DNA from 3 places in the Lysinibacillus sp. 1 U-2021 genome. Region 2 is predicted to be linked to each of the others. Evidence: riboswitches for the same ligand, from Rfam matches in the RefSeq annotation. Region 2 holds a riboswitch; each other region holds the start of a gene.
The links. A riboswitch is a leader RNA that binds a small molecule or an ion and turns the genes downstream of it on or off. The one in region 2 is predicted to bind thiamine pyrophosphate.
Positions count from the first base shown of each region.

Region 1: another riboswitch for thiamine pyrophosphate. It lies ahead of thiT (energy-coupled thiamine transporter ThiT); the one in region 2 lies ahead of thiM (hydroxyethylthiazole kinase).
Region 3: another riboswitch for thiamine pyrophosphate. It lies ahead of QH639_RS01185 (ABC transporter substrate-binding protein); the one in region 2 lies ahead of thiM (hydroxyethylthiazole kinase).

Region 1 covers NZ_CP123966.1:3,986,965-3,989,170, forward strand. The annotation lists gene map (type I methionyl aminopeptidase) at 1-199, opposite strand, end outside; gene thiT (energy-coupled thiamine transporter ThiT) at 362-922, opposite strand; TPP riboswitch at 1,057-1,164, opposite strand; gene QH639_RS21165 (magnetosome magnetite crystal formation protein family) at 1,290-1,613, shown strand; gene QH639_RS21170 (hypothetical protein) at 1,669-1,791, shown strand; gene QH639_RS21175 (AAA family ATPase) at 1,832-2,206, opposite strand, start outside.
Region 2 covers NZ_CP123966.1:2,320,146-2,322,351, forward strand. The annotation lists gene mbcS (acyl-CoA synthetase MbcS) at 1-1,032, opposite strand, end outside; TPP riboswitch at 1,223-1,320, shown strand; gene thiM (hydroxyethylthiazole kinase) at 1,404-2,171, shown strand; gene thiD (bifunctional hydroxymethylpyrimidine kinase/phosphomethylpyrimidine kinase) at 2,159-2,206, shown strand, end outside.
Region 3 covers NZ_CP123966.1:226,026-228,231, forward strand. The annotation lists gene QH639_RS01180 (thiamine-binding protein) at 1-266, opposite strand, end outside; gene QH639_RS01185 (ABC transporter substrate-binding protein) at 268-1,263, opposite strand; TPP riboswitch at 1,416-1,526, opposite strand; gene parC (DNA topoisomerase IV subunit A) at 1,635-2,206, opposite strand, start outside.

The DNA.
Region 1 (2,206 bases), 1.7 Mb from region 2:
ATGTATACCCTGGAAAATCATATTCTCCCTTTGGTCCTGAAATAGCGCCTGCCTCTGCAAACATGCGACCAGCAATTTCATCAAGCTCAAGTGTTGTAACACCTGGTTTTGTGGCAGCTTTCATTGCTTCGCGAATTTCAGCACAAATGCGTCCTATTTTTTTAAAAGCTTCAATCTCTTCTTGCGTTTTTACAATCATGTATAACGTCCCTTTCATCTAATATCTATTCTTTAATATAACATAACTTTTTATGCGTATAACGATAAACGCTTTAAATATTGTATGCTTTCCTACTTTGCAAAGTGCTAAAAGAGTTATTCACGACAAAAAAGTCCCTCCACTCATGTGAAGGGACTAGCATTAAAATTTTCTTTGCATTAATTGTGGAGCGGCTGTGAATAAAAGAACACCAACGACCGCCGTTAAAATGGTTGCTGGTAGCATATATGTACCATTGTAGATGATGGAATAGATCCATGCATTTTGGTCACCAGCATATTCGGCAAAAAATACAGCACCAGCAATTGTATGTGCTGTGTATCGTAAGAGGCCTGCGAAAACGGTACCTATGATTATATAAAGTGCCATTTTTGTTTTGTTCATATGTTTAGCAGCGTCTAACACTGGTCCACGTACAACCGCCGCTAATCCTACAACTGTAAAAGCAACTCCATAATCCAGGAATCCTTGTAGCCAGTGCACAATCGTAGCACCAAACATGGTTTGCATTACACCTACGAGTAATCCAGTTGTTAGCCCAGCTATTAAGCCCCAGCGAAATGCTATTAACATAATTGGTACCATAACAAGACTAACTGAGCCGCCTTGTGCCCATACTTTAAAGGAAACCTGATCCAGTACGAGACCAATCGCTGCAAAAATCGCAATCTCCACTAGCATTAATAGTCTTTTTTTGTCCATACATATTCTCTCCTTTGTTCCGATGTAGGATACAAGAGCAGGAATAGAAAAGCGCTGATATGTCTCTTTCTGACACCTTTTTTCCTTTAAGGACGAAAAAACGATGTCAGGACAGAGCCTCACATCGTACAAGTGTCGGTTTCTATCCACATCCCTACGCAAGCGTTAACTTACAGGTTCGAAGAGTCAAGGCATTACGTGCCCAGTCTCAGCTGACATCATCAGCTCCCCTTGTGGTCGTTACATCTGAATTTATTTGAACACTCTCATTGTACGCAAAGGATTAAAGGATTACAACCTTCCATACATCATTTTTTTGAAACTTTGCTGTTTTTCATGCGTAAATATTTAAAAAGGAGGTACAACTATGGAGAATCAAAAAATTTTAGCTGCCTTTAGTTATCTTAGTATTTTCTTCGCCCCTTTTATCGTTCCATTAATTGTATATTTTGTAACAAAAGACAGTGATGTAAAAAGCCATTCGATTCGTGCACTTGTCTCTCATTTAATACCTTTTGTTTTTGGCATTCTATTCTTTATTGTCTTTGTTTTTTCTACATTTAGTTTAGATCCAACCTCCAATAACAAGACGGTGATGATTATTTGGTTTGCTTCATTCGCCATCTATGCTCTCGTCTCACTAGGTATTGTGATTTGGAATATAATTCAGGCTGTTCGTGTTATCCGTTAATGTTTTATTTTTAAGTGAAACAGGTAGTAGTAATTGTAAAAGGAGCTGTTTTGGGATGAAAGTATCAAACGTTGTAAAAACCGCCGTTAAGTTAGCACCTATTGTTATTCCTATCGTAAAAAAAGTAATGGCTGCAAAAAAGGGCACAACGCCTACAACCACCACTCGAAAAAAATAAAATGAAGGCGTATTCCTTTTAGAGGAAATACGCCTTCGTTTTATTTCACTTCAAAATGGGTTTGACTATGGCCATTCAATGTTTTTTCTACATGTAAAACTGCTGGCATTGCAGATTTCAATTCAGGTACATGCGAAATAACGCCAATCATACGACCCGAATCCTGCAAATCAATTAATGTATCGATTGCTTTATTTAGTGATTCCTCATCGAGCGAGCCAAAGCCCTCATCAATAAACATCGTTTCAATATGAATATTACCTTGGTAGCTTTGAATCACATCTGCCATCCCCAATGCAAGGCTCAACGAAGCATTAAATTTTTCGCCACCTGATAAAGTTTTGACATCTCGTAATTGATCTGTATAAGCATCATAAACATCAAGACCAAGGCCACTTTGCTTCGCATGCTTTTC
Region 2 (2,206 bases):
TTTTCCCATCGACCCAACTCTTGCGTCCATTCCTACCATTGTGCCTACCAATAATGTATTTTCTGTTTGTCCATAGCCATCTCGCACTTGTAATTTGAATGTTTCCAAGAATACTCTAATGACCTCACTATTTAATGGCTCACCAGCTGATACAGCTTGGCGAATCGCACTTAAATCATATTCATATAAATCTTCAAGCGCTGCCATAAAACGATATTCAGTTGGTGTACAGCATAATACATTGATTTTGAATCGCTCAAGCAATGCTAAATAACAAGCTGCTTCAAATTTACCTTTGTAGACAAATGCAGTAGCACCACTACCTAAAGTAGCTAGAAACGGACTCCATATCCATTTTTGCCATCCTGGTGCTGCAGTCGCCCAAACAATATCATTTTCTTGTACCCCCAACCAATGTGGTGCTGTTGTTCGTAAATGAGCATAGCCCCAACTATGCGTATGCACTGCTGCTTTTGGATTTCCTGTTGTTCCGCTTGTATAGGCTAAAAATGCATGGTCTGTACTTTTTGTTGGGATAGGATTTATGTAGGTTGTAGGTTGATTATTCATTTTTTCAAGTATGTTCTGCCAAGGTTCATGTGCATTCCCTATGACAAATTGCAGTATGTCTTGTAAATTTCCAACTTTATCGAACTGTTCAATATAGGGTTCGAATGCAATAACTGCTTTAGCATTTGCATGATGAATTCGATACTCAATATCCTTTGTTCTTAACATCTCAGAACTTGGAATAATCGTTAAACCCGCTTTCAATGCAGCAATATACACTATATATGCTTCCACTGAACGTGGTACCATCACTAAAATGACATCACCTTTCTTTAAACCTTGCTTAGTGAATACATGTGCTGCTTGATTCGCTTTTTCCAATAAATGTGCATATGTAATACATTGGATGTCTTGGTTTTCCTCATAAATAATTAAAGCATTTTTGGTTGCATCCTGAGCATATTTTTCAATTTCCTCTACTATGTTATACCATTCTGGTGCAACTAAATCTTGTCTTTTCATGGCAATTGCCCCCTTTTGTTATGACACATTATAAGACTCTTTTTTCAGCATTTTCAATGGTTTGTGCTTAATTTCGGTAAAGTCATGACAACTATCATACTCTCCTATATGGCATCGGTCACATTTTATCTATAGGAAAACTTGCTATTGAATACAACTGAAAAGTATGGTACATTTTGGTCAACTAAAAGCAAGATTGCAGGGGGACTCGTAAGAGTTGAGAAGGTAAAACCTGACCCTTTGAACCTGTTAGTTAATACTGACGTAGGGAGCAATAAACATCGTTTTCAGATGAAAGGCTCTTTTCGTGCATTTTTACACAAAAAGAGCCTTTTTTGCATGCTTACGTCCATCCCTAAAGGAGGACTACAATGATTTTTCAAACAATTCGTCAACAGCAACCACTTATCCATTGTATTACCAATTATGTAGTGGCAAATTTTCAAGCAAATGGTTTATTGGCGATAGGTGCTTCACCAGTAATGGCCGATGACTGCCAAGAGGTAGAGGAGATGGTGGCCATTGCTCAAGCATTATTAATTAATATTGGAACACTTAATGATCGCACAAAAAGTGCCATGTTATTAGCAGGCGAAAAAGCCAATAAACTTGGTATTCCTGTTATTTTAGATCCTGTCGGAGTTGGAGCCACAACTTATCGTAAGGAAACCGTAAGATACTTACTGGAAAACATACAATTTGCGGTGATTCGCTGTAATCTCGGCGAGCTAGCAGCAATAGCTGGTGTAAATTGGCAACAAAAAGGTGTCGATAGTGGTCATGGCACTATCGCTATGGAATTAGAAGCCACATCATTGGCTCAACGCTATCAATGCATTGTTATTGTCACAGGAGAACACGATTTTATAACTGATGGCAAGCATAGCCAATGGATTGCTGGTGGTCATCCACAAATGACGGAAGTAACGGGTACAGGTTGTTTACTTAGCGCAATTTGTGGCGCAGCCTATAGTGTAAGCCATAATCCTTACCAACAATTAACAGAAACACTTACTTACTATAAAAAAGCAGGTGTACTGGCATCCGCATTTACTGCAGACATTGGTGATTTTCAAATAGCCTTACTCAATGCTATACATCGCTTATCAAAGGATGGTGCAGCTTCATGCATATTGTAACAACAATCGCTGGCTCAGATAGTGGTGGTGGCGCG
Region 3 (2,206 bases), 2.1 Mb from region 2:
TCCATCGTAATACCTGTTGGCTGATATAAAATTTTCACTTGTGTAATGACATTAATGGCACCAAGTTCAATCATTTTCTCATTCATTTTTTCAATGATTTGGAGCAATGTTGAAAGCTCACCCTCCAGCGTTGTTTCCAATGGATGTACCTCATATTTCACCCCAGAAGCATCGATCACCGCAATTGCTGCATCGACATATGGTATAACATCTTCATATTTCTCTGTCTTCGGAATGATTTGTACACTGATTAATGAATTTGCCATCTTATTTGGCCTCCTTTTTAGGTAAGAAATCATTAGTAAAGGCTTTTTTCGCATCAAATTCGCCCTCTAGTACTTGATTGCTTGACATCCATTTCGCATAATTTTCCCACACAGAAAGCTTTTGCTCTCCCCATTGCTTGGCATCATCCTGATATTTATCAGCCAGCCATTCCTGACTTTTATGCACTAACGCTTTATCTAAATCAGGAGCCGCTTCGATTAAAATATCAGCCGCTTCACTTGGGTTTTTAATTGCGTATTCATAGCCCTTCGATGCAGCTGCCACAAAGGCTTTGACTACATCGGGGTTGTCCTGTATCATTTTTTCATTTGTAGCTAAAACCGGCGTATAATAATCCAATTGATCACTATAGTCTGTAAGATATAGCATATTAATCTTTTCCCCACGCAGCTCAGCCTCAATACCAGTCCATGCATAATAAATCCAAGCAAAATCTATATCTTTTTCCATCATTGTGAAGAAATCTAAATCCCCTGCATTGACGATATCTAGCTTATTAATATCTGCCTTTTCTTTTTGCATGAGTGATTGTAAAACGGCTTGCTCTAATGGCGCGCCCCAACCACCATAGGTTTTACCTTCAAAATCCTTTGGCGATGTAATGCCCTTCGAAGCAATAGAAGCAAAGCCAGATGTATTATGCTGTATAATTGCTGCGATGGAGACCAGCGGCACACCCTGTACTCGTGCCTGTGTTATGCCTTCCTGATAGCTCACGCCAAAATCCGCCTTTCCAGAAGCAACAAGCTGATCTGCGCCCGCCTCGCCAGGCATAATAATATCAACATCTAAGCCCTGTTCCTCAAAATAACCGAGTTTTTTTGCAGCATATAGTCCTGTATGATTTGTATTCGGCGTCCAATCCAGTACCACAGACACCTTTTTCAGCTTGTCAGCAGCCTGCTTGTCATCCTTGTCACTACAGCCTACTAATGTCAATAGTGCTGCCAATAAAATAAAAAACCATTTTTTCATGCGAAAGCCTCCCAGTTTGTAATATGAAAGTGTTCATGCATGAATGTTGTCACCAGAAGAAAGCGTATACAATGTTGGCAAGCTGTTGCTTGAAAACATAAAAAACGCCTAGGATTCCTCCCAGACGTATTGCAATCAATCTTCAAAACTTTGCTTTTTGATTAGATGTTCCCTACGCTGGTACGAGCCAAATCAGGTTCAAAGGGTCAGCGTCTACCGGACACAATCTCAGCTAGCAATTACTAGCCCCCCTACATTCTTTCGCTATGAACTTTTCGATGATTATTATACCCATAGTTTCACTTAAATGACAAGGTGCTATTTTTGAATAGAGCTTAAAGCCCAGCGCTCCTAAGAGGCTGGGCATGCTTTTAGCTTGGTTTCTGTTCTTTTTTGGCTGTTACAACATGAGAAATTGCTCCATCTGTTGCAATATCCACTTTAAATGAACCATTGGAATGTCGATCCGCACGAGACAATGCTTGTACGTCAATCATCTCTTGAACACCTTTTTCAGTTTCAATCACAACCTGCTCCTCGTCTGTTGCTTGAACAACTGCCACAATTCGGTGAGGGTTTGCTTTTAACTCTGTTAATACTTTTAGTCCACGTTTTGCACGACTTGCTACTTCAACTTCAGCAACATTCATTTTCTTCACGGCCCCACGCTGTGTCACAATCACTACATAGTTGGTAACATCAGGCTGTAACACATTGACTCCAACTAAGGCTTCTCCATCTTTTAGTGTGATCCCTTTCACACCGCCTGTTTTCACACCTGTAACTGGTAACTCCTCCATAGGGAAACGAATCGCATAGGCTGTATCCGTTGTGAGCATCAGCTCCACGTCATCTGTTACAAATGATGCATAGATCATCGCATCACCAGCCTTGACGTTCATCGTTTTAATTGGCTTTGAATAACGTGTTACCGCATAGTCTG